2 regions of the Calorimonas adulescens genome follow, and region 1 is predicted to be linked to the other one. Evidence: riboswitches for the same ligand, from Rfam matches in the RefSeq annotation. Region 1 holds a riboswitch; the other holds the start of a gene.
The links. Region 1 has a riboswitch for cyclic di-AMP ahead of FWJ32_RS08710 (NAD/NADP-dependent octopine/nopaline dehydrogenase family protein). Riboswitches for the same ligand answer to the same signal wherever they lie in the genome.
Positions count from the first base shown of each region.

Region 2: it holds a riboswitch for cyclic di-AMP, as region 1 does, so the genes downstream of both, FWJ32_RS05735 (C40 family peptidase) here and FWJ32_RS08710 (NAD/NADP-dependent octopine/nopaline dehydrogenase family protein) in region 1, are expected to answer to the same signal.

Region 1 covers NZ_VTPS01000012.1:41,024-53,555, reverse strand. Annotated here, with positions in the region: gene FWJ32_RS08755 (ROK family protein) at 1-562, shown strand, start outside; gene FWJ32_RS08750 (DUF445 domain-containing protein) at 603-1,205, shown strand; gene FWJ32_RS08745 (ribonuclease FAU-1 family protein) at 1,319-1,708, opposite strand; gene FWJ32_RS08740 (GNAT family N-acetyltransferase) at 1,828-2,367, shown strand; gene FWJ32_RS08735 (radical SAM protein) at 2,373-3,299, shown strand; gene FWJ32_RS08730 (stalk domain-containing protein) at 3,536-4,963, shown strand; gene FWJ32_RS08725 (ferredoxin domain-containing protein) at 4,980-5,507, opposite strand; gene FWJ32_RS08720 (CapA family protein) at 5,659-6,771, shown strand; gene FWJ32_RS08715 (hypothetical protein) at 6,768-8,180, opposite strand; cyclic di-AMP (ydaO/yuaA leader) riboswitch at 8,306-8,428, shown strand; cyclic di-AMP (ydaO/yuaA leader) riboswitch at 8,551-8,674, shown strand; gene FWJ32_RS08710 (NAD/NADP-dependent octopine/nopaline dehydrogenase family protein) at 8,679-9,779, shown strand; gene FWJ32_RS08705 (cobalamin B12-binding domain-containing protein) at 9,776-11,428, shown strand; gene spoIIE (stage II sporulation protein E) at 11,553-12,532, shown strand, end outside.
Region 2 covers NZ_VTPS01000007.1:31,015-43,546, forward strand. Annotated here, with positions in the region: gene FWJ32_RS05715 (RnfABCDGE type electron transport complex subunit D) at 1-316, opposite strand, end outside; gene rsxC (electron transport complex subunit RsxC) at 329-1,660, opposite strand; gene FWJ32_RS05725 (hypothetical protein) at 1,815-2,573, opposite strand; gene typA (translational GTPase TypA) at 2,649-4,481, opposite strand; gene FWJ32_RS05735 (C40 family peptidase) at 4,585-5,259, opposite strand; cyclic di-AMP (ydaO/yuaA leader) riboswitch at 5,262-5,397, opposite strand; tRNA gene FWJ32_RS05740 (tRNA-Leu) at 5,425-5,511, opposite strand; gene FWJ32_RS05745 (nicotinate phosphoribosyltransferase) at 5,565-6,599, opposite strand; gene FWJ32_RS05750 (lytic transglycosylase domain-containing protein) at 6,600-7,190, opposite strand; gene coaE (dephospho-CoA kinase) at 7,250-7,855, opposite strand; gene polA (DNA polymerase I) at 7,916-10,540, opposite strand; gene FWJ32_RS05765 (L,D-transpeptidase family protein) at 10,596-11,774, opposite strand; gene aroC (chorismate synthase) at 11,852-12,532, opposite strand, start outside.

The DNA of each region.
Region 1 (12,532 bases):
TCAAAACTTTATATACATTACAGTGAGCACCGGGATAGGTGGAGGTGCTGTATTAAACGGGAGGTTCTATGAAGGTGAAAACGCCAATGCACTGGAGGTGGGACATGCCACTATAGACTATAAAGGGCCAAGATGTGGTTGTGGAAACTATGGCTGCTTCGAGGTCATGGCGTCTGGGACAGCACTGGCAAGGTTTGCAAGAGAAGCCGTGGAGGGATGCAGTGATTCAATTCTCGCAGGATATGAAAACATCCGGGCTGAAGACGTGTTTGAGGCTGCTAAGATGGGCGATCCACTTGCTGTAAGGTTGGTGGATGATGAGGCACTATACCTCGGTGTTGGGCTTACCAATGTAATAAATTCATTTAATCCAGAGATGATAGCAATAGGCGGGGGTGTCTCAAAGGCATGGGACATGTACTATGAAAAGATGATACAGGTGATTGAGGAAAGGGCACTTCCGACAAACTACGAGACTGTCCAGGTTGTGAGGGCCAAACTGGGGGAAGATATAGGTATAGTAGGCGCTGCATCACTGGTGTATAATCTTTCCATGGAATAGTGTCTCATATAAATGATATACTTATCATGAGGTGTAACAATTGAACATTTTAAGCATAATCATTTCGTCGGCAGTGGGCTTTGTAATAGGATGGTTTACAAACTATCTCGCTATAATGATGCTTTTCAGACCGTACAACCCAATAATAATACCTGTGCTTAATATCGAGATACAGGGGTTAATTCCAAAAAGGCGTGGGGATATTGCGGGCAGCCTTGGCGAGATAGTGGAGAGAGAGCTTATTTCTATAAATGATATTATAAACAACCTTGTTGGTGATGCCGACAGGGAAAAGATACTATCTTCAGTTGAGGATAGGCTTGACCTTATAATAAAGAAGAAGATTCCATCATATATACCATCTATGTTCAAAGGGATGATAGCAGACTATGTGAAAAAGGCCGTCATGGAGGAGGTTACCGACTTTATAGAAAATGATTCTGGACGGGTGATAGAACAGCTTACAGAGAGGGTAAACATAAAGAAGATTGTGGAGGATAAGATAAACGGGTTTGAGCTTTCCAAGGTGGAGGAGCTTGCACTCTATGCTGCAGGGAAAGAACTTAGAGGGATAGAGATAATAGGCGGAATTCTTGGGCTTGTCATTGGATTAGTTGAGGGGATACTGGTGCAGGTAATTTGATTTGGATTTGTGGGCTTATCCTGTGTGCATGTCTGCTGCCCTCATCTACCTGACATTTATAAAGTTTTCAAGCTTATAGGGGCTTCATATATGCATATATTGTCATGACACCCTCAATTATTTAAAAGTACAGACAGCAGGTCATTTATATATCCAATCCCTCCTGTTTCGAGGGATTTTTTAATATCCTCAAATTCCATTAGCATCTTTTTGTTTTCATCATCATCTATTCTGTACTTGAACTCCTCATACTCGTCCATGTCGAGGATTTCATATCTGCCGTCAGGAGATATACATATATCTATGGCATAATCAGTAAACTCCAGTTTGTTCATGTACTTACGGACGGGGCTGGACATGTTTATGTAGTACCCAACCAGCGAGCCATTTCGCACTATCCTGAAAATGTTAAACATCCTGTCTTTGAAGTATACCTCTAATCCCTCATCTTTTTTCTGAATCTTAAACAGGCCGAGGTCATAATCATCTATCCATAATTTCATCTTTTAGTTTTACAACCGCATGTTCTGGCAAGACCATATATACACCCCCATATCATTTTAACATTGTATCCCCGTTTCTGTCATGGTATAATTCAATATAATATTTCTGGGGGGTGGTTATGACGATGTTTAAGGGTGAGAGGGTAGAGCTTGTGCCTTTTACTGAGGAATACTATGAGAAGTTTGTAGAGATAAGAAACAGCGAGGATGCCAGGGATTATAAGATACCGGGGGTGCCATATCCGGCCACTGTTGAATCTGTGAGGGAAAGGGCTCAAAGAGATAAGGACAGAAGACAGTCGGGTGAGTTTGCAATCATACTCAATGAGAACAGAGAGTATATTGGTAACATATCCTATCATAATGTAGACTGGAAGAACAGGAACTGTGAGATTGCTATAGGTATAGGAAGAGAAGAGAATAGAAACCGCGGTCTTGGGGCTGAGGCCATAAGACTCCTGCTTGATTTTCTTTTCAATGAGATGAACATGCACAGGGTGTATCTGCATGTTTACGACTTCAATGAGAGGGCTATAAGGTGTTATGAGAAGTGCGGCTTTAAAAAGGAAGGGCTTATAAGAGAGGCCGTATACAAGCATGGCAGGTATGTAAACGAATATATTATGGGTATCCTGGAGGAGGAGTTCAGAAAGGGGTGAGATGCATGGAGGCGCTGGAAGAATGCAGGCTGTGCCCGTGGGACTGCAGGGTAAACAGGAGAAAGGGAGAGACGGGCATCTGCAGAGCAGATGATAAGGTAAAGGTTGCCAAGGCCTACCTTCACCAGTGGGAGGAACCCTGTATAAGCGGGACAAAAGGCTCCGGTACAGTGTTCTTTTCTGGCTGCAACTTGAGGTGTAAGTTCTGTCAGAATTACAGGATAAGCCAGGAGGATTTCGGCAAAGAGGTGGGCATCAGGGAACTTGCCACTGTGTTTTTAAGGCTGCAGGATAAAGGCGCCCACAACATAAACCTTGTGACTCCTACTATATATATACCTCAGGTAGCAGAGGCTATAAGGCTGGCAAAGGAAAGCGGCCTGGCCATACCGGTGGTCTATAACACCAATGCCTATGAAAATGTCGAGGCATTAAAGATGTTAACCGGACTGGTGGATGTATATCTTCCAGACCTGAAGTATAATGACGATATGTTGGCTTTCCGCCTCTCGTCGGCTCCGCACTACTTTGATGTAGCCACTAAGGCTATCTTAGAGATGTATCATCAGGTTGGCGAAGTGGCCTTAGATGATGAGGGCATCATCAAAAAGGGCCTCATTATAAGGCATTTAATGATACCGGGACAACTGGAGGACTCCAAACGGGTACTGGACTGGATAAGGGGTAATCTGCCAGCAGGGGTATACGTGAGCATAATGTCACAATACGTGCCTCTCTACAGGGCAAAGGACATTCCTGAGTTAAATAAGAGGGTTACAGAGAAGGAGTATGACTCTATAATAGACTATTTCTTTAACATTGGCCTTGAAAACGGATATGTACAGGAAATGGAATCTTCTTCAGATGAGTATGTACCTGACTTTGACTTAGAGGGCTTGACAGTGCCAGAACCTATAGAACATGGCATGTAAGGTATACTTACTGAATTTGACCGATATAAACGCATCAGTTATATTGATTAGATGAGGGACTCTACGGCTGCAGTTTACTGTATAGCGAGCCAAGGTGTGCCTGTATATTTGTGGATCTAAATGTAAAAACGCAGTGATGGCCGCAGGTTTAGTGCACGGTTTTCTAAAACAAAGGGATATTAGTCAGGGAGGGTTGTGTCGGGCAAATGTGATATAATGTGAGAGAGGTGATTAAAATGAAGAGGGCGATAATTTTTATCATCATGGTCTCTGTACTTTTGGCTGTTGTGCCGGCTTATGCGGCAGGGGTCAGCATTTATATAAATGGCGAGAACCATAAATTTAATCCTGCTCCAATTATAGAGAATGGTACTACACTTGTGCCGATGCGCCCGTTCTTTGAGGCTATGGGGGCCAAGGTGTACTGGAATGATGAGACAAGGACGGTGACAGGAATAAAAGGAGATAGGGTTGTACAGCTTACCATAGGCAGCAGCAATGGCTATGTAAATGGCCAGGCCGTGCCGCTTTCTGAGGCTGCAAGGATTATTGACGGATATACCTTTGTCCCATTGAGGTTTATAGGTGAGTCTTTTGATGGCAACGTAAACTATAACAATGATACCCAAACAATAACGGTTAATTACAGGGAAAAGAGCTCTGAAGATCTGTCGACCGTGGAAATAGCCAGGAACCAAAGGGCAGTAGGCAGTATCATCGGATACAACAGAAATGGAGAAGAGATATCCGAAGGGAGTGGATTTTTAATAGATTCCTCCGGTTCTGTAGTTACTAACTATCATGTGATAAAGGGAATTGATACGGCCGAATTTGTGCTGGGAGAGGACAGGTACAAGGCGGGCGTGGTGAGGTATTACGACACGAAAAGAGATATAGCTGTCTTGAAGGTGGAAGGCGAGGACTTCCCCTTTGTGTCTCTGGGTGATTCTGACAATGTGGAGGTAGGGGAAAAGGTGGTGGCTATAGGAAGTCCTCTTGGCCTTGACAATACTGTTTCAGAGGGAATAGTAAGCGCCATCAGGAATGGGGACATACAGTTTACAGCACCGGTCTCTTTCGGGAGCAGTGGTGGTGCGCTTTTCAACAGCAGGGGAGAGGTTATCGGTATAACGTTTGCCACATATTTAGCCGGGCAGAACATCAACTTTGCCATACCTATCAATGAGGTTAAAGATATGATAAAGGGCCAGGCCATTGACATGACATTTGATGACCTCAGGAGAGAGATGAGCTATGAAGACTTTGCACAGTATCTGGCTGACAATTACTCATATGCAAATATCAATGACCTTGACATCTGGATAGACTGGTTTTCTGTATCAGAATCAGACGAGGGTAATATTATAGTCCTGGCTGCCTTTGACGGGTCTGGTGTAAGCTATCATAACTGGCTCTCTGCGCTGCTTAATGGTCACAAAACGGACATATCCAATTGGATGGGGGAAATATTAAGAGAGGTAGAGTCCCAGTATCCAGGCAAAACTGTTGGAGGCGGGGTTTACTACATGGACACATTCAGCACGTATCCATCTGCCTTTAAAACTGAAGAAATTGAAAAAAATGAGGATGGTACGTACAGTGTAACCCATATGGCTGCATTCTTTACCAATGTAGGAGGGAAAGATGCGGTAATAATAAATTAAGCTGCTTATAGGCAGCTTAATTCTTTCTGTCGAAATATATGCTTTTACCTGTCGCGGAGATGGGTATCCCCACAACAATGTCGCCTTCTATAAGGCCCATTTTTCGTGCCACCACACCCACACGATACATGATGCGGTTATCTGCGTTTAATATGCTGGCTGTCTTTACAGCAGAGCCGAGGGCAATCCCTAAATCTAAAAGCCTCCACGCGCATATTGGCCCCTTAAACTCAGGGCCTTCTTTTTTGCCTGCGCTGCGGTAACTTGCACAATCCTCATATCCACACGCTCCGCAGTTAAGGCCGGCATCCCTTGGCTCTTTGAGTGACAGAAGGAGCACGGCGTCAGAATTCCTCACATTATTGCCATCCCTGTCGAAATTGACCTTTTTAACCTCTTGGCCAAATTTCGCCATTTCGTCGGCAAGTTGGTCTAAGATGTCTCCCGTTAATATTTTTGACTCCACATAGTCCTGGCCTGACGCCTTGGGGGCTGTTCTGGCAGAAAGTTCCATAAGACCTGCCACAATTTCCATTATATCCATATGTATCCCTCCCTGTATACATTTTAATTCAAAAATTTAATGGTGTAAAGTACGCAGACTGGTTGTATGTATCAAGAATGCCTGTGGATGGTATTACAGGATAAGGCAATTTATTGTCGCAGAAACAATACCTTAATGGTATAATGAAGGTATGAAAAAATATCTGTCTTTATTTTTGATTCTTATGTCGATTTTTTTATCAGGATGCACTGTCAAAGCTGTTGATAGGACTGTAGGGGAGGTCACATATGATGGAGGTGAAACAAAAGAGCCTGGAGCAGTGACGAGGCATACCTATATCACCGCAGTTGGGGATATCATGCTGGGAAGAGGGGTTGGCACAAGGCTTAAGAACCAGGGATACACAGGACCATTTGAGGATATTAAACCATATATACAGTCAGATATGGCTGTCGGAAACCTGGAGTGTGTCATATCCGAGAGAGGGGAGAAAATGGAGGGAAAAGGCATATACCTGAGGGCCAGGCCTGAGGCAGTAGAGACGCTTAAATACCTTGGATTTGATGTCCTCTCCCTTGCCAACAACCATACCATGGACTATGGTGAGGATGCCTTTATGGATACCGTGGACATATTAAGAAAAAATGGTATATCGACTGTAGGTGCCGGGAGTAACATAGCAGAGTCCAGGACACCGTATATAAAGGACATAGATGGCATAAAGGTAGCCGTGCTGGGGTATAACCAGTTTTACAATGTAAAATGGAGCAGGGATGGCAGGACTATGGAGGCGCTAAAGGACAGATGCGGGACAGCCCCCTTGGACATAGGGACGATAGTTGATGATATAAAGAAGGCAAGAGAAGCTGCTGACATAGTCATCGTCATGCCACACTGGGGTGTTGAGGAGAGCACCATAGTTCCTGCAGAACAGCGGCAGATGGCCCATGAGATGATAGATGCCGGGGCCAGCGTGGTAATAGGGAGTCATCCGCATATACTTCAGGGTATTGAGGTATACAAGGGTGGCCTTGTAGCCTACAGTCTCGGGAATTTTGTCTTTGACCAGAATGACAGTAGAAATAAAGAAAGTATAGTCCTTGGGCTCAATTTTAATGACGGTAAATTGAGTGAAGCGGTTATTAGTCCCTTTGTAATAGAGGATAAGGTAAAGCCAACACCGGCCACCGGTGAAAAAGGAGAAGAAATACTGGACATGTTAAAGTCCCTTTCAGAGGAATTTGATACGCAGATAAATATTGAAAAGGCTACAGGGAAGATAAGGATTGAGGGTCGGGATTAGTCATGACCCTCGTTTTTGCTTATAAGCGATGCCACCAGTGTCTCGACATAATACAACGACCGTTCATTGCTCAATGTGTCCAAACTCATATGGATATATTCATGCAACTCATCCATGCTATTAAACCCTACCGGTAGAATGTTCATAATATATTTCATCCTTTCCTTTCTGAAGAATGCAGGAAAATGGCTTATCTCGTCATCTATCATTTTTACGATATCCTTTATGTTATCATCTATAAATTCTTCTTCGGCTGGGTTCTCATCCATGTCATGCTCGAAAAGATTAAATAGCTCTGATAATAGGTTGTCCTCCTTTGTGTCATAAAAAGCAAACCCCATGCCTTTGTATATTACCTGTGAGAGTGTCAGAGTATCAATACCTGACGAAATAAACTCATTGCCGTACTGGGTTAAGGTGGAGAGAAGTTTTAGGTGATCTTTCATCATGCTTCTGTCAGGAGGAGATAGTTTTACCGCTATCCTTCTGCCGTTTATATAGTCATCAATCATACTGCTTAAATATAAGTAATTATTCATGTCGATGCAGTTTGCGGCCAGGCTGTCTGTTATGATATCTCCAATTGAAAGAATGGAGGTTAAAATTGATTTGAAGAGATTTAATGCATTGGAAAAGAAACTTATAAAATGCATACCTGAGACTATCTCTTCATATGAAAGGCCGCCCGGCCTTTTATCCAGTCCATATTCCTTAGCTATTTCATAAAGCTTAAGGTAATATGGATTGGACGTATGGTTGGTGAGGCTGGCGAGATTTTGACATACTGCTTTAATGCCAGAGGGTGACATATTGGAAAGAGCCTCATTTAAAACCCTTTCCACATATGATAGGAACTCGTTTTTGACAAAACCCATGGGCAAGAGCAGTATAAGGCTTTTAATGTTTTTATTGACAGTGGTTCCGTTCTCGTCTTTCTCTATTGCAGCATACAGATAACCCATCATATCGTCAATAAATTGATGGTCACTGTCATATAAAGGTCGTAGGTCACTTGTTACATCTTTAACCACTAACTCCTGTTCATATAATGATAGGAGGATGTTTAGATCATCAATAGCGTATAAAACCCCCTCCAGAATTTGTAACAGGTTCTCTTTTAAAGGTACAAAGGCCTTAATATTTTCCTCCGAGAGATTTATGCACTCAGGTAGATTAACCTCAATAAATCGCAGCCCTTCAATTACGGGCAGGGTAAATTCTGAAGGGAATGACTTTATAAACCTGTTAAACCTGAAAGCTTTAAAAAAATTGTACATGTTGTTTACAGAGTAGTCCATTGTAAGGATGTAATTGTTTGAGGTGATTTCAGCAGATATCTCTTCAAAAAACCTGTGCATCTGCTCCTTATTCCCTCTTGAATCTTTAATTATCTGTTTATAGTTTTTCATTGCCAACCTCCAAATAAATTGAATTAAATTATATATAAATATGTCGAAAAATAACAACAAAATTTTGTTATCACTCTATTGACAAATCCATTCTATTATATTAAAATAAAATCACCAATTCAATATTAAATTAACTGCTGAATCCGAAAGGAGCGGGGGAACCAATTATCCGGGGTGAATCCGTAAGGAAGAGCAACTCTTTCAGCTCTAACCCGTCAGCTAACCTCGTAAGCATTGAAAGAGGAGAGTAGACTAATGAAAGCTATGGTTTCTCCATAGCTTTTCTTTTACTAAAGTTTATATTCTGCTACAGAAATAGGTTTTGCAGATGAGGAATGTCCGTATTCTGCAGTATAAAATTAAATATAATATTAAATTAACGCTGAATCCAAAAGGAGCGGGGGAACCAACTATCCGGGGTGAATCCGTAAGGAAGGGCCAACTCTTTCAGCCCTAACCCGTCAGCTAACCTCGTAAGCGTAGAAAGGGGAGTTGTCTATGAAGTTTGCAGTAATTGGTGCTGGAAACGGCGGCCAGGCTATGGCTGCGCACCTCTCTATCATGGGCTTTGACGTAACCCTATATAACAGGTCTCCAGAGAAGATAGAGAGGTTAAGGCAAAGGGGAGGCATAACCTTAGAGGGAGAGGTAGAGGGTTTTGGAACACCGGACCTTACCTCTGATATAAGGGAAGCGGTAAAGGATGCAGACATTATAATGGTTACGGTGCCTGCCTCAGGGCACAGGGATATTGCTTATGCCGTAATCCCTTACCTTAAAGACGGTCAGGTGATTGTATTAAACCCGGGAAGGACAGGAGGGGCTCTTGAGTTTAACAATATCTTAAGGCAGCTTAACATGGACAGAAGAGTAACTATAGGAGAGGCAGAGACCCTTATTTATGCCTGCAGAGAGAAAGAGCCAGGGACTATAAGGATTAACAGTGTAAAAAACATCGTGTTCTTTGCCACAATACCTTCATTTATGGTCTGGCCTACCGTAAAGATGATAAATAAGGCATATCCGCAGTTTGTGCCTGCCAAAAATGTGCTGGAGACGAGTCTTAATAACATTGGGGCAGTATTTCACCCGGCACCCACACTGCTTAATACAGGCAGAATAGAGGCTGATAATGACGGTTTTGAATATTATCTTGAAGGTGTATCCCCCTCAGTGGCTACTGTTTTGGAGAGGATAGATATGGAGAGGCTTCGAGTGGCAAGGGCGCTGGGCATAAAATTGCCTTCAGCAAAAAAATGGTTGGAAGAGACATACGGAGCCAAGGGGAAGACACTCTATGAGGCCATCCAGAACACAAGGGCTTATAAGGGTATAAAGGCACCAGCAACCGTGAACACAAGGTATATATTTGAGGATGTCCCAAACAGCCTTGTGCCTATTGCCTCTCTTGGCAATGAGGTGGGTGTGGATACGCCCACAATCAAGTCTGTAATACAACTGGCATCCTGTATGCACGGCATAGACTACTGGGAGAACGGAAGAAATGCCAGAAGATTGGGTTTAGATGGGTTAACAAAAGACGAGATACTGGCATATGCTGAAGGTAACTTTGCTTATGAGAAGGAGGTGTCGTTATGAAGAGGCTAATAATAGCAGCCGCACTTGGCAACGACGTCCATGTAGCAGGTATTATGAACTTCCTGAAGTTAGCCGAGGAACAGGGTTACGATACCATGTTTATGGGGCCTGCCGTGGCGCCAGAAAGGATCATTGAGGCCGCAATTGAGCACAGCCCGTACATGGTAGGCATAAGCTACAGGCTTACACCATCTGCATTAAAACCGTTACTCGATAAAATAGATTCTGGAATAGAGAGATACAGGCTCAAGGATATAAAATGGGTATTTGGAGGTACTGAGCCAACGGCCGATGTTGCAAGGCAGTACAGGATATTTGAAAAAATATTTGATGGGTCGGGGGACATGGATGATACCATCATGTATCTGAAGGGCATAGAGGATAACAGGGAAAAGAATGAGATTTATCCTCAAAGCCTGATAGGCAGGATAGAAAGCAAATATCCATTCCCTGTAATAAGACACCATTTTGGGCTTCCTGACCTTGGGGCGACCATTGAGGGTGTGAGAAAGATTGCCGAGTCAAAGGTGGTTGATGTCATATCCATTGCCCCCGACCAAAATGCCCAGGAACACTTCTTTGAGCCTGAAAAAATGGACCATGACCTTGATGGGGCAGGAGGAGCACCCCTACGTACTGCGGAAGATTTCAAGGCATTGTATGAAAATTCAAGAACAGGGAACTATCCTCTATTAAGATGCTACAGCGGTACCAATAATGTATTTGAAATGGCAAAGATGCTTTTAGATACCATACACAATGCCTGGGCAGCCATCCCCCTCTGCTGGTATAACCGGCTGGATGGCAGGGGACCGAGGGACCTTGTAACCTCTATAGCAGAAAATCAACAGCTCATGAGATGGCATGGAGAGAGGGGAGTGCCTGTAGAGGTTAATGAGGCCCACCACTGGGGTTTGAGGGATGCCCACGATGCCATATATGTGGCAGCCTCATACCTTGCGGCATACAATGCCAAAAAGATGGGTGTAAGGCACTATGTTGCCCAGTATATGTTTAACCTTCCTCCCAACGAGTCTCCAAGGATGGATATAGCAAAAATGCTTGCAGCTATTGAACTGGTGGAATCACTCCATGATGATGACTTTATAACCTACAGGCAGGCAAGAGCGGGCCTGGCCAGCTTCCCCACCGACCTTTACATGGCCAAGGGGCAGCTTGCCGCATCATGCTATACAGCTATGGCTATAAAACCCCATATCTATCATGTGGTGGGATTTTGTGAGGCTCACCATGCTGCAACTCCAGAGGATGTGATAGAGAGCGCAAAACTGGTGAGAGGTGTTGTAAAGAACCATATGCAGGGAGCTCCTGATGTCACCGCCGATGGAGAAATAATGAGGCGCAAGGACGAACTGGTGGCCGATGCCCTTGCAATAATTGATGCTGTCAAGGCCGTAGGGCAAGGCTCAAAAGACCCTCTTGCTGACCCTATAGTGATAGCCAGGGCTATAAAAATGGGGATCCTGGATGCCCCCCATCTTAAGGGAAACAGTATGGCCAATGGTACCCTTGCCACAAGGCTTATCAATGGAGCTCTATATGCCTATGACGAAAAGGATGGCAGGGTCCTTGCTGAGAGGGAAAGGCTTGACAGGATACTCAATAGCACTGAAAGGGTGCCGGCATAACCGGCAAAAAAGACACACCATGCGGGTGTGTCTTTTTTTGTCATAATTTATATGCATTCTTGTACCAAATATTTACAAATTATCCTTCCATAAATTGGTATAATCTTTCTATGGAGGGATTGGTATGTATGCTGATAATGTTGAAAGAAATGCTTCAGATACTGTGAAGGGTACATTCAAACTTAGGAGTTTTATAGAAAAATTTGTGCTTCTCTCAATAATGGGATTTTTTATAGGCAGGGTCGGGGTGTTTTATGGAAGTTTTCCCTTTGGCCTGGCCTATATAGGCAGTATTACAGGCAGGAACAGAACGAACATAGTCATCTCTGCCTTCTGCATTTTGGGGCTTCTCAGTTCAGGCATGTTTCCGAATACCATAAGATATATAGTAACTTATGCAGTCGTTGCTGCCCTTTTATATTTTTTAAAGCCCGTAGCAAAAGCCAATGTAAGGGCCTTGATTACCGCATCTGCGGTATTTACAGTAGGCCTGGTGATGTATTTTTTAACAGGACGCATAATGTATGACCTGATATTAGTGGTGCTGGAATCTGTAATTGTGTTTTCTACGGTATTTGTCTTTGACAATGCACTGGATATAGTACAGGGCTCCACATCAAGGAAGTATCTCAGCAAAGAGGAGATTATATCCTTAGGCATTACCTATGGGCTTATTATTACAAGCCTGAAGGATATCCGGGTATATGGACTTTCACTCTGGATGATTGTGGCGATGTCAGGGCTTACCATAATAGCTTACACTGGCGGGCTTGGGGCAGGGGCTGCAGTTGGCGTGCTGATGGCAGTTGTCACACAGATCACAGGGTCTGCGACATCCTCAACAGGGCTGTTATTCTCGCTTGCAGGGCTCTTGGCTGGGGCATTCAGCAGCCTTGGCATAATAGGTTCTGTAAGCAGCCTTGTTATTTCCTACTTTATATTGGACAAATTAGCAGGATATGTCATGTCCATCTATTTAAAGGAGCTTTTGCTTTCCGGCTTCATCTGTCTTTTGATACCGCGGAGCATGATTAAAGCCTTAAGTTTGTACCTTAACAGGAGTATAGAGAGATTTAAATCCAGCAGAAAATTAATGCATAAGAC
Region 2 (12,532 bases), on a different contig from region 1:
TCGCAAAAAAAGAACCTACTGCTGGAATCCACCACGGTACAGTTGGTGGAACATTAAAAGCTACTAACATACCCGTAACTACAGCACTGAAATCATCAATAGTAATCTCTTTGTGAGTCAGAACCTCTATAACATACTCCGTGAGAACTGCCGTTGCAACTGATATTATGGTAAGCATAAGTGCTCTAATTCCAAAAAATATCGTACCAGCAATCAATGCAGGTATCAACGCAATAACAACATCTAACATAATTCTTTCAATTCTAAACTCCGAACGAACATGTGGTGATGAGGTGACAAGAAACTGGTTATCCATTCAATACCCCCCTTAGGCCTGTTTTCTTCTTTTAGCCAGTATTTCTCTTTTAGCCAGTCTGATAGACTCTACAAGCGGTCTATTGCATGGGCAGATATACGAACATGATCCACACTCAATACAGTCCAGCGCATGATATTTCTCTGCAGTGTTAAAATCGTTATTTAATGCATAAGCACTTATAAATAACGGCATTAGATTCATAGGACATACATCCACACATTTTGCACATCTTGTACACGGTCTTATCTTTTCTGGTTTAGTAAGTTCTTCAGGTAAGATGAGTATCCCCGATGTGCCTTTTATAACCGGCAGCTCCAAAGTAAACTGGGTAATGCCCATCATAGGGCCACCTGTAATCAATTTGCCCGGCTCACCATTAAAGCCACCACAATATTCTACCAAATCTTTTAACATTGTACCAATCCTCACGAGGAGATTTTTTGGATTTTTTACCGCTTGGCCGGTAACTGTGACAATCCTTTCGACAAGAGGCATACCCTCTTTTATGGCCCTTGCAATAGCATGGGACGTGCCCACATTGTCTACTACAACACCAACATCGGCGGGCAATCCCCCAGAAGGCACCTCACGTCCCGTCACAGCCTTGATTAGCTGTTTCTCTCCCCCCTGTGGATATTTTGTAGCCAGCCTTACTACCTCCACACCATCAATACCTGATGCGGCCTTTTCCATTGCCTCTATAGCATCAGGTTTATTTATCTCAATGGCAATATATCCTCTCTTTACACCGAGGGCCTTAAGTATGGCTCTTAATCCAAAAACAATCATCTCTGGGTGTTCTACCATTAACCTATGGTCACAGGTAAGATATGGCTCACACTCAGCACCATTTATTATTACTGTATCAACACTCTTGTCAGGAGGAGGCGAAAGCTTAACATGCGTTGGGAATGCAGCTCCTCCCATACCGGCAATCCCGGCCTCCTTGATAATGTTTTTAATATCATCAGCAGAAAGGTCTTCAAGATCACCCTTTGGCTTCACACTCTCATCCAGCGTATCTAAGTGGTCATTCTCAATGACCACAGAATTAACAAACCTGCCGCTGGGGTGCATCCTTGGTTCTACAGCCTTTACCTTACCTGAAACACTTGAGTGCACAGGTACAGAAACAAACCCTTTTGCCTCCCCGATCTTCTGACCTAGCTTTACCTCATCACCAGCTTTAACGATGGGTTCGCATGGGGCACCTGTATGCTGGGAAAGCGGTATCACGACCTCATCAGGTACAGGCATTCTTTCTATCGGTAAACGGTTTGTGAGCTCTTTGTTATAGTGTGGGTGAACACCACCCTTAAAGGTAAGTATTTGAGCGCACATCTAATCTTATCACTCCTTTAAATTTAAGTGGGACTAATACTTATTCTACAGTGTCCCCCATAAATCCTTTTTTGTTAAAAATTTAATTATTATATCTTGAGCACTGTATACAAGTTATATTTTAACATAAAGTTTATCAATATAAAAGTTCAATTTAAAAATTATATAATCTCATATCTTCTAATTCTGCTATCAGTTTTTTATATAAATCCAACGATTCATATATAGACTTTTGTAATATATAAAATGACTTCCCGTCATTTAACATAGTAGATATTTCAAGTTTATCAACAGCATCCTCTTGCACCACTAAAATATCCTCTAATTCTCTTTTGCAGTTGCAATCTATGTCCCACTCATCCAAGAGCTTTCCCATATCATCCACCATCTTTATGAGTTCCGGCAGACTGTCATTATTATATTTTTTTGTTATCAAGTCTACACTCAATTGACTTTCTTTATCCATAATTAAAATTGCCTTATTCAAACATTCATCCAAAAGTTCCACCTCATCATGTTTTTGCTCAAGGTACGGGATCGTTATACTGCTTTCTCTCTTTTCTTCTGACACGGCTTTAATTCTCATCAAACTTAAAGCCTCAACCAATTTGTCTGCATTTTTTTTAGAAAAGGTAATGGCTGTAAGGTTGTTTCCATTTATAGGGTATACCTCTGATGATAAAAAAGGTCCGACAGCGTTGATTTCGTAATAAATAAGCGGGCGTACCTCATAGACATATATGCTTTCTGTATGAGTGGGTTCTAACTGCTTATATAGAGGAGCAACCAAATTAGATATTATATTATTCGATAAGTAGAACGATAATAACGGGATTATCATTAAAAACAGAATCATCCCAACGTATATTCTCATTTTCTGTCTTTTATTAACATTTTGTCTTTTCACCCTCATAGTCTTTCCCCCATTATTTATCATTTATGTTATATATTGTAAAATAAATATTAAAAAAAATAAAGGGGCCCACCCCTATTTCTGTCCCGACTTCACCATCTTCCCTGCTTTTTTATATCTATCTTTCTGAGACAGTATCTTTTTCCTTATCCTTATTGATAATGGTGTAACCTCCAGTAGTTCGTCATCAGCCAGAAAATCAAGTGCCTCTTCCAGACTCAAGGTTTTGGGAGCAGCAAGTCTGATAGCTTCATCGGCAGTTGCAGACCTCATGTTTGTGAGATGTTTCTTTTTGCATACATTGACATCTATATCTTCCTCGCGGTTGTTTTCTCCCACTACCATCCCCTCATACACCTCTACTCCAGGACCTACGAAAAGGGCACCTCTCTCCTGAGCATTATTGAGCCCGTAGGTTGTTGTGGTACCTGCCTCCGAAGCAACTAATGAACCATGATTTCTTTGTTTTATCTCTCCTTTATACGGCTGATAATCTATAAAAACATGGTTCATTATGCCATTACCCTTGGTATCAGTTAAAAACTCCGTCCTGTAGCCCATAATTCCTCTTGATGGTATATTGAACTCCAGCCTTATATACCCCTTGTCATTAGGCGTCATATTAATTAGTTCTGCCTTCCTCGGGCCCAATTTTTCCATAACAATCCCCATATATTCCTCAGGAACATCTATCATCAGTAGCTCTATCGGTTCATACCTTTTCCCATGTACGTTTTTGTATATAACCTCTGGTTTCGACACCTGGAACTCATATCCCTCTCTCCTCATGGTCTCAATTAATATGGACAAATGCAGTTCACCTCTACCTGAAACCTTAAAGGTATCTGGGCTGTCCGTATCCTCTACCCTCAAGGAGACATTTGTCTCTAATTCTTTATACAACCTATCTCTAAGATGTCTTGATGTAACATACTGGCCCTCTTTCCCGGCAAACGGGCTATTGTTGGTAGAAAAACTCATGGTAATTGTAGGTTCTTCTATTTCTACAAATTCCACAGCCTCAGGGAAATCAACATCAGCTATCGTTTCACCTATCTCTATATCTGGTATCCCAGATACAGCAACAATATCACCCATCAGTGCACTTTCAGCTGCCACTCTTTTTAAAGATTCATACTGGTATACTGTACCAATCTTACCTTTAACAACAGTACCATCCTTCTTTACAACGCTAACCTGTTGACCGCCTGTTATACTGCCCCTAATTATTCTGCCAATGGCCAGCCTGCCAACATAGTCGTCATAATCTAAATTTGTTACCAATAGTTGTAAAGGTCCGTCCACATCGCCTTCCGGCGCAGGTATGGAGTTTATAATGGTATCAAAAAGCGGCTTTAAATTATAGCCACTATCATTAAGGTCATACTTGGCAACCGCATCGCGTGCTGATGTATACACAATTGGAAAATCAATCTGTTCATCGGAGGCGCCAAGATCTATAAAAAGGTTTAGTACCTCATCTATTACTTCATATGGCCTGGCGTCGGGTCTGTCAATTTTATTTATTACAACTACGGGTTTTAAATTTAACGACAGGGCTTTGCCAAGGACAAAGCGCGTTTGAGGCATTGGCCCCTCACTGGCATCAACAAGAAGAAGGACACCGTCCACCATTTTTAAAACCCTTTCGACTTCTCCACCAAAATCAGCATGTCCCGGAGTATCTACAATATTTATTTTAATATCGTTATATCTTACCGCAGTATTTTTGGCCAGTATGGTAATGCCTCTCTCCCTTTCCAGTTCATTGGAATCCATTATCCTTTCATCTACTTTTTGATTTTCCCTAAAAATACCGCTCTGTTTGAGCATTCCATCTACCAGTGTAGTCTTACCATGGTCCACATGGGCTATTAGAGCTATATTTCTTATATCATTCCTCTTCACAGTTTAACATACCCCTTCCAAATAAAAAATGGATACATTAGTACCCATTGGCTAAACAGTATTATATTATATACCTTTAAATGATCTCTGTCAATGCCTATAATTACTTCACACGCCTTGCGGCTGCATAATGGTCATTATAATAACCGGAGAGGAGTGTGTCAATACGCACCTCATCACCGCCTGAAGAGCTATGAATAAAATTGCCATCACCAATGTATATTCCAACATGGTTAATTCTTTTCGAACCAAGAGTTTTAAAAAATACCAGGTCTCCCACCTCAAGATCTTCCTTATCCACTGCCTCTCCAAACCTTGACTGTTCCAGTGACGTCCTCGGTAGTTCTACCCCAAAATTCTTATAGACATAAGAAACAAACCCTGAACAGTCAAACCCCTTGGGCGATGACCCTCCATATGCGTATTTAACACCCAAAAACCTTTCTGCAAAGTCTACAATGTCTCTGAGCCCATTGCCCCTTGATACATCCTCTTTCCCTAATGATACATATGAAGCACTCATCCAACCCTCTCTGCCATCGGATAACTTTACCTGATACCACCCATCTGTCTTACCCAGCACCATTACAACATTATTTATATCTACCTGAGTAATCACTTTTGAGTCAAGGCTAGGGTCTTCCCTCAAATTGACATTGTCACCGGTTACTATACCCCTGGGAAATTCATCAGCAAGAACAGGATTAAAGAAACCAGCAAGCATAAGCGATGTGGATAGTACAGAAATCCCTAACAGGAATCTACTATATGTCCTCATTTGATTTCTCCCTTCTCATGCCTCCGAGGTTAGCTGACGGGTTCGGGCCGAAGGTAACCCTACCATCAGGCGAAACTGATAGATTCACCCCAAAATACGTCCCCCGTACCTTTTGCAAGGATTCGGCAGCCTTAGATAAATATGTATCTAACATGGATATAAAAATGGTGCCGAGAGCGGGACTCGAACCCGCATGAGGAATCCCTCACTACCCCCTCAAAGTAGCGTGTCTGCCAGTTCCACCATCTCGGCACATTCAACGAAAATTATTATAATATAAGTTTGGACATAAGTCAATACAGTAATTATATCATTTTCACAAGTTTTGGGTTTTCTATTATTCCAGGTATTCTACCCCTCTTGGCAATCGGCTTACCATCCACCTCTTTTAAATCCATCGTCATATCTATCGGTTTAGCATCTGAAATAAAACTGCCCACTCCAAAAGCATCTACACCTGCATCAGCCAGTTCAGCTATTTTTTCTGGATAAAGGCCACCCGAAACAATAATTTTGACATTTTTATAACCCTTTTGGTCCAGTCTGGCCCTAATTTCCTTTATAAGTTCGGGGGTTACCCCACCTCTTTCGCTGGGCGTATCTACCCTTATCCCATAAAGCCTGTCTCCTAAAAGTTCTGCCACTCTAATGGCTTCTTCAGCCTCATCTTTGAATGTATCAATGAGTATTGTCCTGTTTTCGTCTGGCTTTGATATTTCATCATATGCCTTTGCTACCGTCAATGTGTCACCGGCAATCAAAAAAGCAGCGTGTGGTACTGTACCGGTCGGCTCTTTTCCAAACAGTTTTGCTCCCAGTATACAGCTCGCATTGTCAGCCCCACCTACTAATGCTGCCCTTTCCATGACAGGAGCTACAGCAGGATGCACATGCCTTGCGCCAAAGCACAGCAGTGGTTTCCCCTTGCACGCTTCTTTGGCTTTTCTCGCAGCCGTCGCCCATGCACAGGAGCTTGCGAGCATTCCCAATATAACTGTTTCATAAACACCAAACTCTGAGTAGGGCCCTTTGATCCTCACAAGTGTATCCTTGGGGTTGAATGTATCCCCCTCTTTTAAAGCCCATACCTCAACGTTTTTATTCCTTAATATGCCCAATGCCTCAGTAATACCAGCAAATACCCCTTCTTCTCTCGCAAAAATCTCGGCGGTTACAGGAGTATCTCCAAGACCCAGGTGATTTAATATATCCATCGTCCTCAAAAAGTACACATCAGTTGTCTTTCCCTCTAGTATCTCTTCATGGGTTGCAGAAAACAATTTCCTGTCATGTTCTATCTTAACCCTTTCAAGGTCATTCAGGCTTTTCATTTGTTCCATTTATGTTATTCCCTTCTTTCTTTTGCCTTCGTAAAGTCTTGTAAAAATATGATAGTTTCTAATTATCTTATCTACATAATCCCTCGTTTCCTTAAATGGGATACTCTTTAGTTTTTCCCCATCATCACTATATTCCTTATCATTCAACCATTTTTGTACATTTCCTCTCCCAGCATTATAAGCCGCAAATACCAGGACAGGATCTTTAAATTCACTGTTGAGATTATTTATATACCAGCAACCAAATCTTATATTTACCTCAGGATTATAGAGAAGATCTTCATTATAGTTTTCAATCCCAAGGTTTTCCGCAATCCACTTTCCTGTATCAGGTTGTATCTGCATCAGTCCGATGGCACCCTTGCTTGATTTAGCTTCAGGATTAAAATTACTTTCCGCTTTTATTACTGCCAACACAAGATAAGGGTCAATTCCATATTCAACGGCATATCTTTCAACTATATCCATATACTTTGTGGGATAAATCATCTTCTGTACAGTGTTATATACCTTCAGCGAAACAAGTATGAGCAATAAAAAAAGTAAGACAGCAATTATTACGCCTATCCATTTACGAGGAATAAAAATCAATGGAATATACCCCCACATTGCAGATACCATACATTAATATAATTCTATGTAGGCCCAAATTAATTATTCTTTTTTATCACCCTTTCCCAAAGTTTACTTATCTGTTTTCTAATATATCCTATGTCTTTACTGTTGTCAATCACATAGTCAGCATACTTTACCTTCTCGCTTAACGGCATCTGCATGCGTATACGGTTCATGGCATCTTCATATGATAGTTTATCTCTCTCTATAAGTCTTTTTATCTGCTTGTCTTTGTCTATTGAAACTACCCAAACCTCGTCTACCATATTTTGCAGCCCCATTTCAATCAGTATTGCGGCGTCCAGTATTACAGCCCTTTCTTTCCCTTTTTCTTTCTCTGCATCTATAATTTCTTTTATTCTCTGGATTATACGTGGATGAGTTATAGCGTTTAGCTTATCCAATTTTTCCTTATCCGCAAACACTATATTCCCAAGTTTTTTTCTATCTATCTCTCCATCAGGTAGAAGTATGTCATTTCCATAGTAATCGATAATTTCTTTCCATGCCTCACTCCCTTTTTTAATGATCTCTCTTGAAATTTCATCTGCATCTATTACGTAAGCTCCCATTTCCCTTAATATATTTGAAACAGTGCTCTTTCCGCTGGCAATTCCCCCTGTTAACCCTATCACCTTCATTTTACAACCCATTCCCTTCATTACACTTTTAGGTACAAAAGCAATAAGTGGTTTAGCAACTCACTTGGCATCATACCAATTATTGCCATATTTTATTTCGGCTATCAGCGGTACCTTCAAGTTGACTGCATTCTCCATTTCCCACCTTACAATTTCCTTAATTTCATCCAACTCTTCCTTAAGTACGTCAAATATCAGCTCGTCATGAACCTGCAGTATGAGCTTTGATTTAAAATCTTTTATCTTCTTATGCACATTGACCATAGCTATCTTTATTATGTCAGCAGCGCTACCCTGTATAGGGGTATTCATTGCAATTCGTTCTCCAAACATACGTATATTTCTGTTTTTGGAGGTTATTTCCGGTACATAACGCCTTCTATTCATAATGGTGGTAACATAGCCCAGTTCTTTAGCCTTTTTTACACACTCATCAAGGTATTCCTTTACCTGAGGATATCTCTTGAAATAGCTCCTGATGTATTCAGCGGCCACCTCCCTTGGGATCCGAAGGTCTCTGGCCAGGCCAAAATCACTTATGCCATATACTATTCCAAAGTTCACAGCCTTGGCACTTCTTCTCATCTCGGGCGTAACCTTATCTATAGGTACATTAAATACCTCTGAAGCGGTCCTTGTATGAATGTCTTCACCAGCGATAAAGGAACCTATGAGGTTTTCATCACTCGATAGATGTGCAAGTACCCTTAGCTCTATCTGAGAGTAATCTGCGGAGAGAATAACGTGTTTGTCATCTGATGGTATAAATACTTTTCGTATCTGTCTTCCAATATCTGTTCTAATTGGTATATTTTGTAGGTTTGGCTCAGTGCTGCTTATTCTTCCCGTTGCAGTTACAGTTTGATTGAAACTGGTATGGATTTTAGCGCTCTTTTCAGTAAGTTTTATAAATCCATCAATATAAGTGGATTTTAATTTGGATATCTGCCTGTACTCCAGTATTTTTGCCACGATATCATGCTGAGGTGCCAGCTCTTCCAGGACTTCAGCATCTGTAGAATAGCCCGTCTTAGTCTTTTTTATAACCGGCAGGCCAAGTTTTTCAAATAAAATATGGGAGAGCTGTTTTGGCGAATTGATATTAAATTCTTCTCCTGCAAGATTATAAATCTCCTTTGTTATACTGGTGAGTTGTTCAGTAAATTCACTGTCTAACCTCAAAAGCTCATTCCTATCGATATTAAAGCCAGTACATTCCATATCAGCCAGTACCATGACAAGAGGCATTTCTATATCATTAAACAGCCTGTCCATAGAGAGTTCATCAAGTTTTTCCCGCATAAGGGGCTCTGACTGACCTATGACCTCTGCTTCTTCTCCGAGGAGCTGATTTAACATTTCTTCTTCAACATTGTGGAAATCCGTCCTGTTTCTTCCCTTGCCAAATATCGAGTCATCCAGTATATCCCTGTTAAGAAAGTCCTTTGCAATCTGTCGTATGATATATTCGGATTCTGTTGCATTGATAAGATATGCGGCAATAGCCGAATCGAAACTTATGTTTGCAGGTTTATACCCCTCGCTTATTGCAAAATTTAGAAGTCTTTTTATGTTATGTCCAGACTTCTTTATGTTCTCGTTAGACAGAAGTTTATAAAGTGCATATTTCATGCTGTCATCAAGTCTATAAAGGGGTAAAAAAACAGTACCCTTTTCTTGACTGCTAAGAGAGGTCATGGCCAGGCCATCCTCATGAACCTTGAAACTTATAGCTATCCTTTCAACACCACTGATGTACTCATTGAAATCATCAACGTTGTCGATGACCCTGTAGACAACCCTGTCCACGTTCGGTGCAGTATCATCCTTGGAAACCTTGTCTAATAATGATTTAAACTCCAACTCTTCAAAGATAGCTCTAACTCTTTTTTTATCCGGTTCTTTAACAGTATATTCCTCTATGTCAAACTCTATCGGCATATCCCTGATTATGGTAGAAAGTCTTTTACTCAGCAGTGCCTTGTCCACATTGTTTGCAATTGCTTCTCTAACCCTCTTATTTTTTATCCTATCTACATTTTTAATAATTTCGTTGACCGATCCGTACTCCTTTATAAGTTCAAGCGCTGTCTTCTCACCAATACCTGGTACCCCGGGAATATTGTCGGACTTATCGCCCATCAGCCCTTTCAGGTCAATAAACTCACTGGGTGTTATACCATATCTATCTCTAAAGATATCATAGTCATATACCTCCACATCAGTCATGCCTTTTTTGTTTAATATAACCCTGGTCTCTTTAGAAACCAGTTGCAGTGAATCCCTATCGCCTGTTACTATGTAAGTCTCAAGTCCATTCTTCTCTGCTTGCTTTGATACTGTACCAAGTATATCATCGGCTTCAAACCCAGGCACTTCTATAATCTTTATATTTAAAGCAGATAATATATCGCGCAAAATGGGTATTTGACAAGATAACTCATCCGGCATCTTTTCTCTTGTGGCCTTATATGCATCATATTCCTTATGTCGGAACGTTGGTGCTTTCACATCAAAGGCCACTGCTATATAATCGGGTTTATAGTCATCCATCACCTTAAAAAGCATCATCATAAAACCATAGACAGCGTTTGTTCTCGTACCCTTACTGTTCATAAGCGGGGGAAGGGCAAAAAAAGCCCGGTAGAGCACACTGCTTCCGTCAATTAGCATTAATTTTTTCAACTTCTTCCACCACCCAAAAATGTTATTATAGTTATTATACTATAAAAATAAGCGGTCAATACCGCTTAATTTGTATAATACCATATCTTGAATCTATTTCATAGTCAAATTTAAAGATTTCCGATAGTTCTTTAATCCCCATATATGATATACCATTTAAAATCACTGGAGATACCGGCTGGTCATTAATGCTAACGACACTTGTCGCCTTATCCCATTTTACCTCATGTCCAAACAACTCACCAATAACCCTAAGAGGTAGTTTTATATCCCGACTATCGTAGTTTGTATACTGCACCGGTGAAACATACATCCCATCTATATAGACCATATCATTTTTAATATCTATCCTTTGCGCCTTCTGTTCTATCTCATAGGACAGTTCAAAAATATCAAGTAATTGTATAAGATTTATATATATACTCTCTTTATTCATATATTCTATATCATGCCCGTTTATGGACATGATACCGGTGTCTAAATTCAACAGATAGTCTATCCCAAATATACTTTTCAGGGACTTTGCAGATATATATAGTTTGCCATTATCATCCAGGATGTCAGATGAAAGCAGCTTATCACCTTTAGTTAAGACCCAATCACATGAATAAAAAGCTGCCTCCTTTTTATAATTGTTGAATATATATTTGAATTTCTCATCCTCTATGGCCAGGCCCATTTCCATAAGTTTCGCTTTTATCTCTTCCTCCGTATTTACCCCTCGGCCATAAATATCCGGATACACCTCCAAAACCTTATTTGTGCCATCACTCAGTTCAAACATGGTATGATAGGTTATTATGACAGGAATCCCCACTTCAACCATCTCATAAAGCTCATCAACATCGCTGTTATACATGCGGACACAACCTAATGAAGCCATGGTTCCTATAGACCCTGGATTATTATTTCCATGTATCCCATAGCCGGGATAAAAGTTAATCCACCGATTACCTAAAGGGTTATTTTTCCCCGGTGGAACAGGTTTACCACCATTAGGGGGATACCATACTGGATTTTTAATCTTCGTTCTGACGTTATAAGTCCCATCAGGTGTATTGGTCAAAGTCTTGCCTATGGCTACTGGATAATCCTTATACACATTTTGTCCTTCAAAATGCAGTGTGAAACTTGGCAGATTTATAGTTATACTGTCACCAGGGGCAGTGATTCCTTCTGTATGTATGTAAAATAAGATCAATATAGCCAGAAAAATAAACAATAGTTTTTTCATGGTAATGTCCCCTCTTAATAAGCATTTTTTATATACTTATTAAAAGGAGACTGCTGTTATGATTTATTAAATAAATTTTAACCAAAGTTTAACCTCTTGATATAATGCTCGTAAGCATTTTTTACTTCATCGATATTATCTCCGCAAAATTTATCAAGAAAGGCTACTGCTATCTCCCATGCCACAACAGCCTTAAGAACCACTGAAGCTGCAGGCACTGCGCATACATCACTCCTCTCCACATGAGCTTTTGCAGACATTTTTGATCGTATGTCAACACTATTTAAAGGCTTTAAAAGGGTTGGTATTGGCTTTAATGCGCATCTTACGATTATATCCTCACCATTGGATATGCCTCCCTCTATGCCACCAGCATTATTGGTTTTTCTATAAAATCCATTCTCACTGTAAAAAATCTCATCATGGACCTCACTTCCATATCGCTCTGCAGTCTTGAAACCCATCCCGATTTCAACACCTTTAACAGATTGCACGCTCATGCAGGCAGCTGCAAGACGTGTATCTAACCTCTTATCCCATGTTGTATGACTTCCTATCCCTGCGGGTACCCTCTCAACTATAATTTCTACTATCCCCCCTACTGTGTCGCCCATTGCCTTGGCCTTATCAATCTCAGCTCTCATTTTCTCTTCTGCCTCTTTGTCTCCACATCTTAATAGAGAATTTTCTACATTTATCCAGAAAGACTTGTCTTTTCCATTTGGTTTAGAAACTATACCCCCTATGCTACAAACATG